One region of the Mycobacterium sp. NPDC051804 genome, then DNA from elsewhere that is predicted to be linked to it. Evidence: riboswitches for the same ligand, from Rfam matches in the RefSeq annotation. Region 1 holds a riboswitch; the other holds the start of a gene.

Evidence for each region. A riboswitch is a leader RNA that binds a small molecule or an ion and turns the genes downstream of it on or off. The one in region 1 is predicted to bind guanidine.
Region 2: it holds a riboswitch for guanidine, as region 1 does, so the genes downstream of both, ACIA48_RS18585 (agmatinase family protein) here and ACIA48_RS24440 (DMT family transporter) in region 1, are expected to answer to the same signal.

The regions. Positions count from the first base shown of each region.
Region 1 is NZ_JBITCD010000006.1:323,763-333,827, forward strand. Features, by position in the region: gene ychF (redox-regulated ATPase YchF) at 1-229, shown strand, start outside; gene ACIA48_RS24425 (alpha/beta fold hydrolase) at 264-1,169, shown strand; gene ACIA48_RS24430 (VOC family protein) at 1,222-1,626, opposite strand; gene ACIA48_RS24435 (nitroreductase/quinone reductase family protein) at 1,857-2,411, shown strand; guanidine-III (ykkC-III) riboswitch at 2,587-2,653, shown strand; gene ACIA48_RS24440 (DMT family transporter) at 2,663-2,977, shown strand; gene ACIA48_RS24445 (VOC family protein) at 3,118-3,513, shown strand; gene ACIA48_RS24450 (hypothetical protein) at 4,130-4,441, shown strand; gene ACIA48_RS24455 (putative immunity protein) at 4,480-5,019, shown strand; gene ACIA48_RS24460 (alpha/beta fold hydrolase) at 5,016-5,762, shown strand; gene ACIA48_RS24465 (hypothetical protein) at 5,763-6,056, opposite strand; gene ACIA48_RS24470 (hypothetical protein) at 6,155-6,583, shown strand; gene ACIA48_RS24475 (acyltransferase family protein) at 6,504-7,697, opposite strand; gene ACIA48_RS24480 (S1C family serine protease) at 7,786-9,114, shown strand; gene ACIA48_RS24485 (VOC family protein) at 9,187-9,738, shown strand; gene ACIA48_RS24490 (DUF2993 domain-containing protein) at 9,776-10,065, shown strand, end outside.
Region 2 is NZ_JBITCD010000004.1:646,940-657,004, forward strand. Features, by position in the region: gene trpS (tryptophan--tRNA ligase) at 1-648, shown strand, start outside; gene yhjD (inner membrane protein YhjD) at 690-1,739, shown strand; gene ACIA48_RS18580 (sodium:solute symporter family protein) at 1,752-3,290, opposite strand; guanidine-I (ykkC/yxkD leader) riboswitch at 3,344-3,449, opposite strand; guanidine-III (ykkC-III) riboswitch at 3,568-3,635, shown strand; gene ACIA48_RS18585 (agmatinase family protein) at 3,646-4,806, shown strand; gene ACIA48_RS18590 (D-alanyl-D-alanine carboxypeptidase family protein) at 4,813-6,036, opposite strand; gene ACIA48_RS18595 (SMP-30/gluconolactonase/LRE family protein) at 6,144-7,160, opposite strand; gene ACIA48_RS18600 (hypothetical protein) at 7,278-7,904, shown strand; gene ACIA48_RS18605 (aspartate aminotransferase family protein) at 7,913-9,295, opposite strand; gene ACIA48_RS18610 (Lrp/AsnC family transcriptional regulator) at 9,292-9,801, opposite strand; gene ACIA48_RS18615 (gamma-aminobutyraldehyde dehydrogenase) at 9,924-10,065, shown strand, end outside.

The sequences.
Region 1 (10,065 bases):
AGAGGCGCGCGCGTGGACGATTCACCAGGGCGACACGGCGCCGAAGGCGGCTGGGGTGATCCACACCGATTTCGAGAAGGGCTTCATCAAGGCTGAGATCGTCTCGTATGACGACCTGATCGAGGCCGGGTCGATGGCTGCGGCGAAGGCTGCGGGCAAGGTCCGGATGGAGGGGAAGGACTACGTTATGGCCGACGGCGACGTGGTGGAGTTCCGCTTCAACGTCTGAAGTAAGCAGTAGCTCGTAGCAGGCAGGTGTGAACATGGCCAGGCTTTCGAAGTTCCGTTCTGACGACGCGCGTGCCGCCTACCTCCGCCTGTATGACGCGGCGCTTTCGGACAGCCCAATCCACATCACGGAATCGGACGTTGAGACATCGTTTGGAAGCACCCATGTGCTTCACGCGGGAGACCGGTCGAAGCCGTCCGTTGTGACGCTCCATGGGTCGTCGATCAGCTCCACGTCCTGGGTGCCGCTCCTTGGGGCTCTCACTGCCAGCCATAGCGTGACCATGATCGATGTGATTGACGAAGCAGGAAAGAGCATCGCTGCGAAGCCCACCAAGTCGATCACTGACATCGTGACTTGGCTCGATGAAACTATGCGTGCCCTGGATGTTCAGCGGTCGTCGTTTGTGGCCGCTTCGCGTGGCACGTGGATATCCGCCCACTACGCGACTGTGTTCCCCGAAAAGGTGGAGCGCTTGGCGCTGTTGTGTCCAGTTGGCATCGCGGGCGGAATGAGTCCGAGCTTCATGGTCCGAGGACTCGCGCCATTGGTTCTGCCACTCAAGGAAAGACATGTCTGGCGGGTGCTTGACACCATGGTGGTGCCTGAGAACCGCAAACTGTTGCGCCAACAGCCATGGATGCCGTCTATGCATCAATTCGTCTGCGGTGCAATAAATTTCAAGATGTCTTTCAGGAACGCTCAGCCTCGACCATGGCCATTACGAAGCGATTGCGATCTCTATCGACTCAAGACGATTCCTGTGTTGGCTGTCATCGGCAGAGACGAGTCGGCGCTCAACGGCCCGAAGTCCGCCGGCATGCTGCGCGAGTCGCTACCGAATGCACGGATCGAGGTCGTCGACGACGCGAACCACATGGTGATGGTGGACCAAGCCGCAGCTGTCCAGAAACTGCTCGTCGAGTTCCTCGGTGAGTGAACTGAGGGCTGACCTCTCGAGAGTTCCGACGGCGACGTGGTCGAGTTCCGCTTCAACCTTTGACCGATTCCGGCTCAACGTCTGATGATTGGTTCTCGAAGTACTGGACCAAGCAGAATTCGTGTCCTTCGGGATCGAGCATCACAAGGACCGCTCCCTCGTCGTGGTCGTTGCGGATGCCCGTCCACCGTCCGCCAACGGCCTCGACTTGGTCGCGGCCCGCTTCGACGTCGTCTACTTGCACGTCCAGATGAATGCGGACCTTGGTGACCTTCGGTTCGGGTACGCGCTGGAAGGTCAGTCGGGGAAACCGTCCCGAGCGCGAGCCCACCGTCGCCCAGTTCGGATCATCCCCATGCTCGCTTGAAGCTGGAATGCCTAGCAGTGCGGCCCAGAATGCCGACATCCGAATGGGATCGGCGCAATCGATCGTCACTCCAGACCAGCGGTTTGCCATCGTGCTTCTCTCCTCTGGATTTTTGCAACACTCCGGCAGATCCTTGCACCGCACCGGCAAAGATGGGATCCGGCGGCTATCGCCGACGTTTATCCGCGACGAAATGTGGTGGAGTTCCGCTTCAACATCTAGTGGTAAAGGCCGGCGGACACTGATCGACTGAGGCATCCGTCTGCTGACGAGTAGGGAAATACTGCGACGTCCTTGCAGCCTGCTTCTAAAATCAGCCGATGGACGAGTCGGGGGACAAACTCCAAGGGATCCCGCGTGTCGATCTGCAGAGTCGCGGGCAGTGGCGACGAAGACTGTGGTGGTGGCTGGGCGGTCCCATCGTCCTCAGTAAGGCTGCTATGACTCGCGTCTGGCCGAAGATCAACCGTTTCGAGGCGCCACTGATCAAGGCCACCGGCGGACGGTTGAAGCTGAGCGCCAATTTGCCGATGGTCGTGCTGACTTCGGTGGGTGCCCGTAGCGGCGAACACCGAGAGGTTCCGATTGCCTACTTCACTGACGGTGATGACGTGATACTCATTGCGTCGAACTACGGAGGCAGCCGGCATCCGGCGTGGTATCACAACCTGCGCGCTCACCCCGAATGTGAGTTGCACATCGGCCCTCGGGGCGGTTCGTTCCTCGCAACGGAAGCCGTCGGGGCCGACCGAGACCGCCTCTACGAGCTCGCCACTGACCGGCTCAGCAACGTTTTCGCGTTGCACGACAAGCGAAGTGGTGAAGCACGGACGATCCCGGTCATGCGGTTGACGCCTCGAGACGAAGCACGCTAGCGCTCGCGGTCTGACGCCGGATCACATTGTCATTCTGCGAGCCTCACTACGCACATATATCCACCGCGAAGCTCTCAGGCTGACACTGCGTACGCGGCAGACGTTTATCAGCGCGGATTTCCCGATGGTGACCAGCCTGACATTGCCACCTACCTCCCGTTGTGAGAACTTCGTAACAGAGCCTTAACAACTGGCTTCCGGACGATGGGCGCCGTACCCGGTGTGCGACAAGACGGCCCGAGGGAAGCGTCATGTCTTGGGTAATACTCGCAGTCTCCGGTGTCCTCGAAGCGGTGTGGGCAACAGCGTTGGGTAAGTCTGAAGGCTTCAGCAAGCTGCCGCCGAGCATCGTGTTCTTGGTCGCGATCGTCGCCAGCATGGCGGGGTTGGCGTACGCCATGCGGGACTTGCCGGCCGGGACCGCCTATGCCATATGGGTGGGAATCGGTGCGGTGCTCACCGTCGGTTACGCGATGGCCACCGGTGAGGACGCGGCATCACTGCTCAAAGCGGTGTACTTGGTGATGATCGTCGGGGGCGTGGTGGGGCTCAAGCTCGCCCATTGACGCCGCCCGAACGTTGACTCTGCGGTGAGGCCGCCGTGCCTCGGCGCGTCGCCGGCGTAGGCGCAGAGTCAACGGCGATGAGTTTGGCCGATCCGGTAAGTCGTCATCTCCAGACAGAGATCATCAACGGAAGGAACACAGTGAGCGACAACGCCGAAACCATCCGGACCACACGAATCCAGTCGATCTCGATCCAGGTGTCCGACCAGGACAGGGCAAAGCAGTACTACTGCGATGTCCTCGGCTTCGAACTGTTGACAGACCAGGTGTTGTGGCCGGGCGCCCGCCTCCTCGAAGTTGGCCTGCCCGGCTCGGATGTCACTCTGCTTCTCCTCAGTGATAACGGCGAGATTCCGATCGGCGTCCGGATGGGAGTGGCCGACGCCGATGCCGCCCACCGCGTCGTCAGGCGCCACGATCCATCGGTTCGCGAGGAAGTGCTCCGCCTGGACTTCGCGCCACCGATGTTCGAGTTCACCGATCCTGATGGCAACACGCTTGTCTACCTAGAGGATTCGCCATCTCAGAGTGACTGATGACCGCCCAATCGCACTGGCGACGCCACGGAGTTTCGTTTTCCACGTCGAGGACTGCTGCCAGATAAGCGCCCGTCCACCGTCGGGGTTTCGGCGTTGACGCAGCATGCGCCCATGAGTGTTTCAACCGGCTGCACTCGGGAATATTCAATGGCACCCGCCAAAGGGGCTCAAGGATGCTCAGCAAGAGCAAACTGCAAGAGTTGAAAGAGCTAGAAATGCTATCTAGTGCACATCGAAATTCAGCAAATAGGCGAGCGCAAGCGCTGATGTATTCGGAATGCAATCCCAGTCACAAATACATTCAGCAGTGCCCCGAATGCGGCCAGATTCACGAAACGCAGCATCGCGACGACGTGCATTGCATTCAATGCAAGTAGCGCCATTCCGCAGGATCGCCGGCGGCCTGAGCCTGCACTCCAGAGGCCATAAACAGCACCGTCAAATTGGAATCGATCCGATTTGTTTCATTCGCTGTGTGGATAATTGCAAATTCACAAATACGGCCTAGAATAGGCTTGCCTGCATAGATTTCTGTTGTCTTCGCGACACGCCAGGAGGACACTGAAAGCGGCCCGAGACGGACCGAATTATCCCTTAATCAAGGAGGCCGAAAATGGCCATTGTCTCGTTGGTGACGGTCCACCCAAACCCTGGCGCTGGCTGGGACGATGTGCAGAAGCAACTCAAGAAGGCGAACGACCTCTCGCGCAAGCACGGCGCCGAGAACGTCACGACGCTGGTGACGATGCTCGGAGGAGACGCGACGAACACCATCGCCATCCTCTCCAGCGCCGCGGACTGGGCGAAGTTCGGCCAGCTCCAAGAGGCCCTCATGGGCGATCCAGAGATGCAGGCCCTCATGGTCGAGAGCTCGCAGATCGCCACCTGGCAGACGTACGTTAGCCAAACCATCCCCGACCTCTGACACCCGACGTCGCTGCTTAGCGGTGCTACAGTCGTTGCGTGGCAGGCGATTTCGAGCTGACCGCCGACGAGCTGCGTGAGGTGGCCCGCTACGTCGCAGAGGCCGCCAACGACGTGCTCCCGCACTTTGAGCGCGTCATGCCCGACGATGATCGTCCGCGCGCAGCCATCGAGGCGGCGTGGACGTTCATCAACGGTGCGCCGAGGGCACGGCTTCAGCGCGTGACCGCGATGGACGCGCATCGTTGCGCGAGTGCCGCTCCCACCGAGATCGCCCGCTTGGCCGCACAGGCTGCCGGAGACGCAGCCGCCGCTGCCTACCTGCACCCGATCGCGCGGGAGCACCAAGTCGGGCACATCCTTCGCGCCGCGGCGAACGCTGCTCGCATCGCCGAGATCGAGGCCGGCGACGATCCTGACGTGGGTGTCGCGTTCATCGAACGGGCCCGCGTCCGGGCGACGCCGACCCTGATCGACGTGCTGCGCAGATACCCCATCGCACGTACCGGCAAGAGCCGCGCGGCACAGCTCATGTCGGCGCTGGACGCGTCACTGCGCGTGCGAGGATGCCGACCATGACCATTGTTCTGGTGCACGGCAATCCGGAGACCGACGCGCTCTGGGGTCCACTCGTGGACGCCCTCGGGCGTGACGACGTCGTGCGGCTGTCACCACCAGGGTTCGGTGTCCCGCTGCCCGATGGGTTCTCGGCGACCTACCTCGCCTACCGCGACTGGCTCGAAGACGAGCTCGAAAAGTTCGACGGGCCGATCGACCTCGTCGGGCACGACTTCGGCGGCATCCACGTGGTCAACGCGATGATGCACCGCCCTGAGCTCGTCCGCAGCTGGGTCAGCGACGTCCTCGGGATCTTTGACACCGACTACATGTGGCATGACTTGGCACAGGTGTGGCAGACACCCGGCGAGGGTGAGGAGATGGTCGCCACCTTCCTCGGTGGTACTGCCGAGGAACGCGCCGCCGCCTACGCCCTCGGCGGCATGCCGATTGACGTCGGCACCGAGATCGCGGCGGGCCAGGATCCGGACCTGGGCCGGGCCATCCTGCTGCTCTATCGCTCGGCGGCGCAGCCGGCGATGGCGCACGCCGGTCGGGACCTGGAGAACGCGGCGGCTCGGCCGGGACTGTCCATGCTGGCCACGGAGGACACCTACGTTGGGTCCGTCGAGATACGCCGCCGCGCCGCCGATCGGGCCGGCGCACGGACCGAGACCCTCGAGGGGCTGGGGCATTGGTGGATGGTCGAGGATCCCGCCAGAAGCGCGAAGATCCTCAACCAATTCTGGGATGGACTCGACTAGTCAGAAGTCGCGCGGTTCCATCAGGGAGATGCCGAGGATCGCGGCGAGCAATCCGAAGATGGTGATCGCGGACAGCAGATCGCCCCATTGGAAGGGGTAGAGCTCACCGTCGATCGACAACACCAGCACCGTTTCGATCACGCCGAACAATACGAAGAAAGCAACCAAGGTGCTACGAGAAACCTTGCGGTGCAATGCGGTACGCCGCAGTTCGATGATGAGCGTGAGCAGGAGCAACGGCAGGATTTGCGCGAGCGCGGAAGCCGTCGGGCCATCCATCACCACGATTGTCATGCGCTTGCTCCGCCCGTTGCTTGCCGACGCTATCAAGCCAGACGGCTTCACCCAGCGATCGCCCGCGGCGTGTTCGAACCCCGGCTATCGTGACCATCGTGACCATGGTTCCAAGCCGTAAGGCCCGGTTGGCCCACGCCGCCAAGCATGCTGATCTGTGGAATGCCGGCAAGAAGGATGAATGGGTCGCGTCGTGGCGCACGATCTGCCCGGGCGAGGTTCGCATGTTCGACCCGGTGGGGACCGAGGAGAAGCACGGCTTCGCCGCCGCGACATCGGACGCCTACGACATGTTCCAGTCGATCCTCAAGATAAAGATGCTCACCGTTCAGGTCAACGGCAATGAGATGGCCTGGGTCTGCGAGAACCATTTCGGCACCGAGCCGAACATTCAAATGGCCTACAGCATCGAGACATTCGCGTGGGACGACGAGGGCAACCTGCTGATCAAGACCTACTATCCGATGCCGGAATCAATTGACGCCGAGAGCGATCCTTATGCCCACCTGCTGGAGGGACAGCAGTAGCCCAGTCGGGTCGCGTCCACCGGTGCAGTAGCCAGGCTGCTGGAATCGTCATCGCCAGGGTGACCACGAAGACGACGGGCCACGATCCGGTGAAGACCGGCCAGCGCAATACCGACGCCATCACGATCTCCATTGCGATCACGTGCAGCAAGAACACCTCGTAAGAGATCTCCCCAAGCCACACGACCGGAGCTGCCTGCAGCAGTCGTTCGAACCCATGGCCCTCACTGAGCACCAACGCCGCGACGGCGGCGCATGCGACGGCTGCATAGAGGGCGACCTTCACCAGGATCTGCCACAGTGCGGCCTGACCAGTGGTGACATCGCCTGCGATCGGCGTGGACACGAGGAGATAACTGACCACCGCGACCGCACCCATGATGAGCGCCTGCACGCGCGCTCCGACTACCTGAAGCACCGCCAGTGCCATTCCGCCGACGAAGTAGATCAGATGCGCCGGCAGCCACATGCCCGCCGAGCTGGGTAGCCAGTCGGTCCCGTGCTGCAGCCAGAGCCACGCCGGTGTGACGGCGGCCAGGCAACCCAGCCCCGCTAGCAGCAGTCCCGGCCGCCAGACTCCCTTGCAGACGACTATAAGTAGGAGCCCAGCGAGTAGCGGCAGCACCGCGTAGAAGGCGAATTCGGCTGCCAGACTCCAGGTCTGGGTCAAGCCCTGATGCATGACGTAGAAGTACACCGGTTCGTAGATCTGCGTCAGGGTGAGATGCTCGAGCAGCCCCTTCCAGGTGTGTCCGGGATTGGGCCCGGCATCACGGAAGTGGTAGAGCACATACGCGATCAGCACCACGACGAGATACGCCGGCACGATGCGTCGCAGGCGGTGAATTGCGTAACGGCGCAACGACGGTGGCGGAGTTGCAGCCGCGGTCGCCCTTACCCACGGGCGGAACAGCAGGAAACCCGAAAGGACGAAGAAGATCGGGACACCGATCTCGAGACGCGCGTAGAGCGCGCCCAGATAGCCATCGGCCAATTTGCCGGTGCCGTACGCCGCGTGGGTACCGACGATCAGCAACGCGGCCACCGCGCGAAGACCGGTGAGTGACACCGTGCGATCCCCGGTGCGGGACAGGAAAAGTCGTCGACTCTCCATAGGTATCTCTCAGTTCACTCTCAGATGACGACGGCAGGCTGGTCAAATCAACTGTGCATTTTGAAGATTCAGGAGCGAGAAAGACGTCATGACCAACAACCCGCCGCGCGCCCCGCGACATCCGCACCGTCCGTCCTACGCGGATCATGCTATGGGACAAGGGCACCCGTCTGGCGTCACAACCGGTACGCACCGGTCTCCTTACGACTGGCGCTATGCTGGTCAGGCCGTTATCACGCAGCCTTATGATCCGTATCACACTGCGCGTGAGGAGATTACGGGCCCCATCCGCGTCCAGCGGAATAAGCGCTCGCACGGTCGCGCCAAGGTGATCGGCGGTGCGCTCGCTGTCGCCATGGTGAGCGGCGGGATCGGAGCCGCAGTCGTCGCGAGTCAGTCCGAGCCCGCGACCGTCTCGCACACGGCTACTGCGCCAGAGCCGACGAGCAGGCCTGCGGCGAACGTGCCCGCCGGCTCCGTGGAGGAAGTTGCTGCCAAGGTGACGCCCAGTGTGGTCAAACTGCAGATCGACACGGGCAACTCGAGTGGCGAGGGTTCCGGCATCGTCCTCACCTCGGACGGGCTTATCCTGACCAACAATCATGTGGTCGCCGAGGCCGCCGCTGCCTCGGGCTATGGCGGTGGTCGCGGCATTCGTGCCACTGTGTCGTTCTCCGACGGTCAGACCGTCCCGTTCGAGGTGGTCGGAACCGACCCGTCCGGCGATATCGCCGTCGTTCGCGCCCAAGGGGTTTCGGGCCTCACGCCGATAACGATCGGCTCGTCGGCCGATGTGCAGGTCGGCCAGAACGTCGTCGCCATCGGTTCCCCCCTCGGGCTGCAGGGAACCGTGACGACGGGGATCGTCAGCGCACTGAATCGTCCAGTCGCTGCGGGCGATGGTTCCGGTGAGGGGACGTCGGTGATCGATGCGATCCAGACCGACGCGGCGATCAACCCGGGTAACTCCGGCGGTGCCCTCGTGAACATGAACGGCGAACTGATCGGCGTGAACTCCGCGATCGCGACGCTTGGTGGCGGCGGAGGTGAATCCGGCGGCGCGCCGAACGGTTCGATCGGGCTTGGCTTCGCGATTCCCTCCGATCAGGCCAAGCGCATTGCCAACGAACTGATATCCAACGGCACAGCCAGCCACGGCTCGCTCGGTGTCCAGCTCAGCAAGGACCCATCCGCAAGTGGCGCGGCTATTGCCAAGGTCGTGGCCGGAGGTCCTGCCGCCGAGGCCGGGTTGCCCAGCGGTGCGGTGATCACCAAGGTCGACGACCGAGTGATCGACGGTCCTGAGGCGCTGGTCGCCGCAGTGCGCTCGAAGGCGCCCGGCGACACCGTCACGCTGACCTACCTCGATGAGTCCGGCGCGGCTCAGACCACCGAGGTCACGCTCGGCCAGGCGTAGGTCACCTCTGACACTTCCCAGGAGCAGTCGTAGCTACTACATTTTGTAGTAGCTACGACTGTGGGAGGTGCGATGCGGTGGCGCGGTGTCAGCCATGTCGAGTTCGCGGTGCTGGAGTACGACGAGTCGCTCAAGTTCTATGACGCCCTGTTCGGCTGGCTGGGCTATGACAGCTTCTCGTCGCTGAACATGGAGTACCAGTCGGTCTACTACTTCACGCGATACGTGAACCCGCACAGCTACATAGGCATTCAACCGGCACGCACCGGGGAGAAGCTTAAGCACAGCGACCAGGCGGTCGGCATCAACCACATCGCGTTGTGGGCCCGCAGCCGGAAAGAGGTCGATCGGTTCTATCGCGAGTTCCTGACCAACCATGACATCCACGTCACGGACGAACCGAAGGACTACCCGCAGTACTGGCCCGGCTATTACGCGGTGTTTTTCGACGACCCGATCAACGGGATTCACTGGGAACTGGCGTGGGTCCCGAAAGTGCCCAGCCCGCGCCAGGTTTGGCAGTTTTACCGCGCTCTTCGCGTCTTCACCGGGAGCCGGTCCGATCTTGCGAGAACGGTTCCGGGCGTCACGTTCCAGGCCAGGCGAAGTCTGCCGCGCCGTTGATCGCCCCAGCGGCCCCGGATACGGCACAATCGCGCACGTGACGCCGCCCCAACAACCCGGTCAGCCGGACTGGCGCGGTAGGCGCACGCCACAGCCGGACCCGGCCACTCGGCCACTCCCGCGTCCTGAGCCGCCGACAGACAAGCTTCCGAAGTCGCGTCGTTCCACGCGCACCGCGCGAATTAGACGAGCGCCGTCACCGGCCGATGTGCGGCCGACGCAGGTGATTCCACCGGTTCCGGCGGCACCACCGCCACCGTCGTTCGACGACAGCCCCTGGGATCCGCGGCCCCGTAACCGCAAGACGATCCTCCTGACCGCCGTCAT
Region 2 (10,065 bases), on a different contig from region 1:
GCCGAGGCCACCACTGTCGGGCTGTTCACCTATCCGGTGCTGATGGCCGCCGACGTGTTGCTATATGACACCGATCTCGTTCCGGTCGGAGAAGATCAGCGTCAGCATCTGGAGCTGGCCCGTGATGTCGCGCAGCGGTTCAACGCCCGCTTTCCGGACACCTTCGTGGTGCCCGACGTGCTGATTCAGAAGGCCACCGCCAAGATCTACGACCTGCAGGACCCCACCGCGAAGATGAGCAAGTCCGCGGCCACCGACGCGGGGCTGATCAGCCTGCTCGACGATCCGAAGAAGACTGCGAAGAAGATCCGGTCGGCGGTCACCGACAGTGAGCGCGAGATCCGCTACGACCCGGCCGCCAAAGCCGGCGTCTCCAACCTGCTGACCATCCAGTCCGCGATCACCGGCACTGACGTCGACAAGCTCGTCGAGGGTTATGCCGGCCGCGGCTATGGCGACCTGAAGGCCGACACCGCCGAGGCCGTCGTCGAGTTCGTGACGCCGATCCAGGCACGCGTCGACGAATTGATGACCGATCCCGCCGAGCTCGAGGCAGCGCTGGCCGCCGGTGCCGAGCGTGCCAGAGAGGTGTCTTCAAAGACGCTGCGGCGGGTATACGACCGGTTAGGGTTTCTACTCGCGACCTAGTCGATGCCCGGTCAACGCCCGTAACTCGCTTGGAGGCACGTATGACACCTCCGTCCGAACCGGGTGAATCGGACGAGGACAAGCCCGGGATTCTCGATCGCTACCGCGCGCGGTATCACTGGTTCGACCACGTGATGCGGGCCCAGGAGCGATACCAGGACAGCAAGGGTGACTTCTACGCCGCGGGCATCACGTACTTCACGATCTTCGCGCTCTTTCCGATGTTGATGGTCGGGTTCGCGATCGGCGGCTTCATTCTGGCGAGCCAGCCCGAGTTGCTCGCCGAGATGCAGGCCCGCATCAAGTCGACAGTGTCCGGAGATATCGGACAGCAGCTGGTCGAGCTGATGGACTCGGCGATCAAGTCGCGCACGTCGGTTGGCATCATCGGCCTCGCGACCGCCGCATGGGCCGGCCTGGGCTGGATGGCGAACCTGCGTGAAGCGCTGAGTCAGATGTGGGGGCTGGCGCGGCAGGAGGCCAAAGGGTTCATCCGCACCAAGCTGTCGGATCTGACGGCCATGGTGGGTTTGTTCCTCGCGCTGGTCGTCACGATCGGCCTCACCGTGCTGGGCAGTTCAGGCGCGATGAAGGGCGTGTTGAAATGGCTTGGACTGGAGGATGTTCCGGGTGTGAGCATAGCGCTGCGGGTGGCGTCCCTAGCGATATCGGTGCTCATCACCTGGCTGTTGTTCACCTGGATCATCGCGCGATTGCCGCGGGAGTCGGTCAGCTTCCGAAGCGCTTTGAGGGCGGGCCTGCTGGCTGCGGTGGCCTTCGAGGTCTTCAAGCAGGTGGCGTCGATCTACCTGCGGTCGGTGGTGACCGGCCCGGCCGGGGCGACGTTCGGTCCGGTGTTGGGCCTGATGGTGTTCGCCTACATCACCTCACGACTCATTCTCTTCGCCACCGCGTGGGCCGCGACGTCGAGAGACAACCTGGAGGCCGCGCCGGTCGACCCGCCCAACGCCGCGCGGATCACCCCGCGCGTCGAGTACCGCGAGGGTATCGGGGTGCGCGGTGCTCTCGCCGCCGCTGCCATGGGCGCTGTTGGCGCACTGAGTATCTCGCGATGGACGCGCCGGTCGTGAGCCTCGGCTGAACTACACCGGCGCCGCCTCCTCCGCGAGCGCAGGCGCCTTGTCCTCGACCGCCCCTGTGGTGGAATCCAGGGCGTCGTCGACATCCTGTGCGACCTGAATGTCCAGGCCGCGTAGCGGTGCGGGTGGTGTCATCAGCGACACAGCGACATAGGTCAGGAGGCCGGCCGCGAATGCGATGAACGTGGGCCATCCGTCGAACGATGCGCTGATGAGGTTGTTCGGGATGTAGAGGATCGTGTTCTCGACTCCGAACATCGTCGGGGTCATGACGAACAGCACGATCCGGACGACGAATCCGACGCCGATCGCGGCGACGGCGGCCGTGGTGGTTCCTCGCCGCCACACCAACCCGAGGATGAACGGCACGGTCAGGCAGGCCAGCATCAGGTCGAAGGCGAGCGTCAACAAGATCCCGGTCTGCTGCACGTAGATCGCGAACAGGATCGAGAACAGCGTCATCGGCACCATCGCGATGCGCGTGGCCTTCAGCAGCGGATCCTTTTTGCCCGGCTCGTGCACCCGGCGGACGCCGCCGAGGTTACGCACGCACACATTGGAGATGGCCAGGATCGCGCCGTTCGCGGTGGACATCGACGCGCCGACCAGCCCGCACAGCACCAGCACCGTCAGCCCGACCGGGGCGTACTGGTCCAGCAGGACGAACAGCACCGGACCGTCGAGTTCCGCGGGCATGAACGAATGTGCCGCCAGCACAACCAATCCGAACGGGATGCAGATGGCGACGGTTCCCGCTGCAGCGGTGAAACAGGCCTTGCGTGCGGCCTCGGGTGACTTCGCGGAGAACACGCGGGCCATGAAGTCGATCGCGACGATGTCACCGATGCCCAGGGCGATCAGCGTCGCCCAGTTGATGACTGCGCCCTGCGCGGGGTCCGACAGCTGACCGAGCGCCAAAGGCCCTGTGCCCTCGGCGATATCGAGACTGTGCGTCGTGGTCATCCACACGAACAACCCGATCGCGCCGATCAGGATCAGTGCCATCTGGATGATCGCGGTGTAGGCGTCGGCGATCAGGCCTCCGGTTCCTGTGTAGGCCACTGCGATTGCCGCGATCAGGACCACACCCAGCCAGTAGGGCATGCCGAGGAAGTAGTTGAACAAGAAGCCGCCCGCGACGAGGTTGCCGGCCACGAGCATGCAGAACGCGACGGCCAGGAGCACGGAGGCGCCGACCTCGACCGAGCGCCCGAACCGGAGACGGTAGTAGTCGGGAAACGACGTCAGACCCATCCGGTTCATCGGTTTGGCGAAGAAGATGCCGGTGATCGTCAGGCAGAGCGCCAACCCCAGGGGCAGCGCCGCACCGGCCCAGAAGCCGAACTCGAAGGCGAGGTCGGTGTTGCCGAGGGTCGCGTTGGTGTCGACGGCCGCGCCCATGAGTGCGCCGCCGACGAGCCAGAAGGGCAACATCCGACCGCCGACAAGGAAATTCGAGCTGTCGCCCTCGATGCGTTTGGACACATAGAAGCCGACGGCCACGACAACGGCGATGCTGATCGCCACGCCGAGAAGAATCATGAGGGGGACCTCCCATGGGTCGTGCGGAAGCGGAGCCTCCGACGAGGGATAAGGCCTCCCGGGCTTTTGTCCCGCCGTGGAACGACCCGACATCGCTGCCCGGTCGCCTGCGTCTCTCGGACCAGACCCGCGAACGGCGGAACCCTAGACGCGCCCCACAACTCTCTGTGAGTCCACGTCAGAAAAGACCCCGCTCGTTACGGCCGATCGCGATCGGTGTTAACGATGCGTTTCCTTCAGCGCTGGACAGGGATAGCGCCACGTGCCAACAATGACGGCAGGCGCCGTGCGAACTGCGCCCCGGACGAGGTGCGTCGTACCCGGTCAGCGACAAGACGACGCTTGAGGAGTTCTCATGTCCGATGGCGACGAATTCACCCGCGATCCGTCCCTGCCGAACGCCGAAGGGGCGTGGGCACAGCAAGTAGAGGCCAATCTCGGCGATCGCCGGTTGCGTGAGGAGATCGATCGCGGCCTGAGCTACGGCCTGGAGGCCGCCCCCACCATCAACGACCGGACGATCTCCACGTTCGTCCGCGGGGAGAAGCCGCACTTCGCCGGCGAGCGCGGCACGTTCCTCAAGTGCCCGTTCATCGAGGACGTCAACGAGGTCGACGACGCCGAGGTCGCGATCTTCGGCGTGCCCCTCGACGCCGGTGCCACCTACCGGCCTGGCACCCGGTTCGGTCCGCAAGGAATTCGCCGCTCCACCAACCTGTTCGGCACATACAACTACGAGTCCGGAGTCGATCTGCGCGAGCAGCTGAACATGGTCGACATCGGCGACGTGTTCACCATTCCGGGCAACTTGGAGAAGTCGTTCGATCAGATCAGTCAGGCGATGGCGCACGTCGCGCAGAAGGGCGTCATGCCCATCGTGCTCGGGGGCGACCACTCGATCGGCTTCCCGACGATCCGCGGTCTGGCGCCGTACATGGACGGCAACATCGGCATCATCCACTTCGACCGCCATGTCGACACTCAGGAGACCGACCTCGACGAACGGATGCACACCACCCCTTGGTTCCATGCCACCAACATCAAGAACGCGCCCGCGACAAACCTCGTGCAGATCGGTATCGGCGGCTGGCAGAGCCCGCGCGAGGGCGTGAAGGTTGGTCGTGCACGCAAGTCGACGGTCATCACGGTCGGCGATGTGGAACGCGTCGGCGTCGAGAAGATCGCCGAGATGGCGCTCGAAATCGCGTGGAAGGGCGCCAAAGCGGTTTATTTGTCTTTCGACATCGACGTGATCGACGCGGGATTCGTACCTGGCACCGGCTGGCCCGAACCGGGAGGACTGCTGCCGCGGGAAGCGCTGAACCTGGTCAAGATGGTCTCGGAGCCCGGGCTGGCCGGTATCGAGGTCGTCGAATGCTCACCGCCGTACGACTGGGCGGAGCAGACGGCGCTGATGAGCTCGCGGGTGATCCTGGACAGCCTTGCCGCGCAGGTGCGCTCGGGAAAGCTCGGCAAGAAGTCGGCTGCGCTGCCCCGTCCGGCGTGGGGGCCGTAACGGGTCTCAGTGCTGCGGACGACGATTGAGTGACCGGGCAGCCATGATGAGCCCGAAGACGATGATCGAGCCGACGATGCCCACACCGACGCGTACGGGTGTGGCCTCCATGTCGGGCAGCACCGGTGCGGCATTGAGCGCTTGGGCGTTGGCGGCCGTCTCCGGCTTCGGCGCGAGCAGCGACGGGTCGGGCTCGATCAGCGTGCCGACCTTGGTGCCCGGCGCCGTCGCAAAGCCGTAGTCCAGCAGATGCGCCGCCTGCTCCCAGGGGGCGATCGGCTGGCGGGTCCCGCGCAACAGCACCGCCACCAGTCGGCGGCCGTCGCGGTTGGCCGCGCCGACGAACGTCTGGCCCGCGTCGTCGGTGAACCCGGTCTTGCCGCCGAGGGCACCGGGGTAGTTGGCGAGCAGCTTGTTGTCGTTCTCGATGGGATAGCCGACATCACCGCGGCCGGGGAAGTCGAAGCTGCGGGTACTGACGATGTCGCTGAAAATCGGGTTCTGCCAGGCATATCGGTAGAACAAGCCGATGTCGTAGGCCGATGTGCTCATGCCAGGACCGTCGAGTCCCGACGGTGTCGCGACCCGGGTGTCGTGTCCGCCGAGCTTGTCCGCGAGCACGTTGAGCTTGCCGATGGTGGTTTCCATCCCGCCCATCTGAGCCGCCAGCGCGTGCGCCGCGTCGTTGCCCGAGTACATCAGCAGACCGTGCAGCAGGTCGTTGATGGAGTAGTGGCCGTTCTCGCCGACTCCGACCTTGGTACCCTCCTGCGCCGAATCTTCGGCGGTGCCCGGGACGACCCTGTGGATCGGCAGGTCTTTGATGGCCTGCATCGCGACGAGGACCTTGATGATGCTCGCGGGCCGGTGCCTGCCGTGCGGGTCCTTGGCGGCGATCACGTCTCCGGTGTCCAGATCGGCGACCAGCCACGCCTCGGCGGAGACATCGTTGGGCAGCGGCGGGGTGCCGGGCGCGGTGATGACGCCGCAGCCCGAGAGCGCATCGCCGCCCATCGGCTTGGCCGGGACGGGCAGCGGACCGGGAGCGGCCTGGCCCGGTTTGGGCACCTCGGAGGCGTCGACGGCCGGTGGTGTCGATTGCTTGTACGGGCACGCGTTGGTATCCGGCGCCGCGTCCGGTTGGGCCGCGGCCACCGCGGGAGAAGTCAACAGAAACAGGGCCGCCACCAGGGCAGCAGCGCGCTTGGACGAGGTTCGTACATTCGCCATGGTGTGCGCAGATTAGGCGTTTTAGACAGGGTTTGCCGGGAGGCGCGCTGTGACTAGTGTGATTGGAGTTTCAAATGTGACTTGCTGGGGTATGGGTCTGCAGCCCTTCAGCGCAGCGCCGTCGCCGCCAGATCCACGTGCGCCACGGCCGCCGAGCCGATCGAGCCCAGCCACAGTCTGTCGCCCACTTCGACCAGACCGGTCACCAAACCGAAATCGGGATGCTCGGTGCGCACACCGGCGACCGGCTTGCCACTGTCCGGGTCGAACGCCACCGCCCACACGATCGGCTTGATCTTGGGCTGCGTCCGGTCGGGCAGTCGCCACAGCAGCTTGCGCAACCACGGCGGGCTCTTGGGCAACAGCTCCGCGATGGCGTTGGTGGCCGACACCATCGCGCACCAGATCCGTCCGTCGGCACCCGTCGACAAGTTGTCCGGGCTGCCCGGCAGGTTGACCGCGAGCGGCGTCACCGTGCCGGCCTTGTTGCCGGTGAGCCAGTACTTCGACAACCGCCGTGCCTGGGTCTCGGCGAACACCAGGGCCGACCCGTCGGCCGTCGGCGTGATGCCGTTGGCGAAGTACAACCCCGCGACCACGGTGAGCACCGTCCCGTCAGGATCGCGACGGAACACGCTGCCGCGATTGCGGGCCTCGAAGATCGGTCCGAGGAAGTGCTCGTAGGTGAACGCGCTGGTCGATTCGGTGAAATAAATTGTGCCGTCGGCTAATTCGGTGACGTTCGAGCAGAATTGCAGAGCCCGTCCGTCAACCTCAGCCACCAGCGTCTCGACAGCGCCGCTGGCCGGGTCGAGCGCGAGCAGACCGCCGGGACTGCTGCAGACCAGCAGCCGGCCGTCCCGCGCGACGTGCAGACCCAGCGGCCGGTTGTCGATCTGCGCGACCACCGCGGGTGCGCCCCCGTCAGGTGGGATGCGGATGATCTTCCCGTCGATCAGCCCGGCCCAGATCTGGCCGTCATTGTCGACGACAACATCCTCGGGCGCATCGCCGGGCACGGCGACGACCGTCAGCTCCGCGGAAGGAAAGTCCGGCAGCGGGTCGACCGGTGGCGGAGTCCAGCGGACGGGGTCGATCGGCGGCTTGGGCTGTTTGGCAGGCACCTTTCAAGTTTCGCCGAAGCTGAATTGCGGCAGGTCGTTACGCGAACTTTCACTGTCGCCGGGTTTGTCAGTAGGACATGCCGGGAAACCCGACCAGTCATCCAGCGAAAGGACAAGATGTCTGACGTCACTGCTGCAATCGAGGCGACATTGTCCGGGTTAGCGGGCGGTATCAGCCCCCTTCGGGCCGGATTGTTCGCCCGCCCAGGCCCGACTTTTCGCGCCACGTTGACGATCGATGCGCAACCGCACGCCCCCGGCGTTTCGCGGGTATTCCACACCGGGACGCCGGCCGAGGCGGTGATCCGATTCGCCGCGGCGGAGGAGCTCGCGAACGACCGTCGTTCACTGGTACGGACGGCCTGCATCAAGTTGCCCGATTACCACGGACCCCAACGCGATCAGGATTTTCTGCTCGCGTCGTCGGCTGACGGCATCCCGTTTCACCACGCCGTACTTCCTGCGGCCGGCCCGGGGGATCGCCTCTACTCGTCGCTGTGGCTGTACCTGGCCGGTGTGGAGCCGGTGATTTTCGGCCTGCGATCCGACAAGTTGTCGAATGAAGACGAGGTGACCCCCGGTGACCGGTTCTCGTTCCTGACCGCCGGCATGCTCAGTCGGTTCGCCGTTGCGGGCGTGCTGGATATCGGCGACGAATTCAGCGACGCCACAGTGCAGTTCGCGGCCCGCAATAGCGGGGGCGGCTTGCGTCCGTTACCGCCCGCTCTGTTCTACCGCAGCTGACCGGCTCCTTAGAGCCTCCGGCTGGCTTCGTCGAGGACGCCGTGCAGGATCTGGTAGATCGCGTCGAATTCCTTCTGACCGCTGATCAGCGGTGGCGCCAGCTGAACGACCGGGTCGCCGCGGTCATCGGCGCGGCAGTACAGGCCCGCCTCGAAGAGGGCGGGGGTCAGGAAGCCGCGCAGCAGCCGCTCGCTCTCCTCGTCGTTGAACGTTTCCTTGGTGGTCTTGTCCTTGACTAGTTCGATGCCATAGAAGAACCCCTCGCCGCGGACGTCGCCGACGATCGGAAGGTCGTAGAGCTGCTCGAGCGTCGCACGGAAGGCCGGCGCCATCTCCTTGACGTGGGCGTTGAGACCCTCGCGCTCGAAGATGTCCAGGTTGGCCAGCGCCACCGCGGACGACACCGCATGGCCGCCGAACGTGTAACCGTGCGCGAATGTCGTCTTGCCGTCGTTGAACGGTTCGAACAGTCGGTCAGAGGCGATCATCGCGCCAATCGGCGAGTAGCCCGACGTCAAACCCTTTGCGCAGGTGATGATGTCGGGTACGTACCCGAAGTCGTCGCAGGCGAACATCGAACCGATTCGGCCGTAGGCACAGATCACTTCGTCGGACACCAACAGCACGTCGTACTCGTCGCAGATCTCGCGGACGCGCTCGAAATACCCCGGAGGTGGCGGGAAGCAGCCGCCAGCGTTCTGCACCGGTTCCAGGAAGACCGCGCACACGGTGTCAGGACCCTCGAACTCGATCGCCTCGGCGATGCGGTCGGCGCAGTACTGACCGAACGCCTTCGAGTCGTTCTCGTAGAGCGCGGGCGCGCGGTAGAAGTTGGTGTTGGGGACACGGAAACCGCCCGGGGTGAGCGGCTCGAATTGCTGCTTGAAATCGGGCAGGCCGGTGATCGCCAAGGCACCCTGCGGGGTGCCGTGATAGGCGATGGCACGCGAAATCACCTTGTGCTTACCGGGTTTGCCGGTCAGTTTGTAGTAGTTCTTGGCCAGCTTCCACGCCGACTCGACGGCCTCGCCGCCGCCGGTTGTGAAGAACACGCGGTTCAGATCGCCCGGTGCGTACCCCGCGATCCGTTCGGACAGCTCGATCGCCGTCGGCGTCGCATAGGACCACAGCGGGAAGAACGCCAGCGTCTCGGCCTGCTTTGCCGCGGCCTCCGCCAGTTCCTTGCGGCCGTGGCCGACCTGTACGACGAACAGGCCCGACAGGCCGTCGATGTAGCTCTTGCCCTTGCTGTCCCAGATGTGGACACCTTCGCCGCGGGTGATGATCGGCGGCGTGATGCCGGCGCCGTGGCGCGCGAAGTGTCCCCACAGGTGGCGATTCGCGGTGGCGCCCAGCTCGGCGGTGTCCGGGCTGATATCGGTTGCAGTCATCTTGTACCCCAATTGTATTGCTGCTTAACGAGTTTCAGGTAAACAAGTGTCTCGGTTGATATCACTCCCGGAAGTGCGCGGATCTGGGTGTTGAGCAGGTCGAGAAGGTCATCGTCGTCCGCGCAGACGACTTCGACGATGGCGTCGAACGAACCCGCCGTCAGGACCACGTAGTCGACGGACTCGATGGTGGCCAGCTTCTCGGCCACCTTGGTGGTGTCCCCGGTGCACTTGATGCCGATCATGGCCTGGCGCGCGAAGCCCAGTTGCATCGGATCGGTGACGGCGACGATCTGCATGACTCCCGCGTCGACCATGCGCTGGACGCGCTGGCGTACCGCGGCCTCGGAGAGGCCGACAGCCTTGCCGATGCCGGCATAGGAGCGTCTGCCGTCCTGCTGCAGCTTCTCGATGATCTGTTTGGACAAGTCATCGAGCTGAAACGCCGCGCCAGGTCTGGACTGGTTGACGCGGAACGACACGGGCCCGATACCCGGGGTAGCCATGCATGAGATTGTGCACGGAATCCGTCGTGGCAAGCAACTATGACCATGAAATCACGCGTTTCGGTGGCTTGGCGCTGCAGGAATGCGTAGCTTGGCCGGTCGAAGTCGGTTAGCGTTGGACGATGACTGTGTCTTCTCCCGCGACCGTGCCCACTAAGTTGGCAGGCAGCTGGATCGACGGGGCTCCCGTGGTCACCGGCGGCGGCGTACACCAGGTGATCAATCCCGCCGACGGATCGACCGTGGCGGAGATGGCGCTTGCGA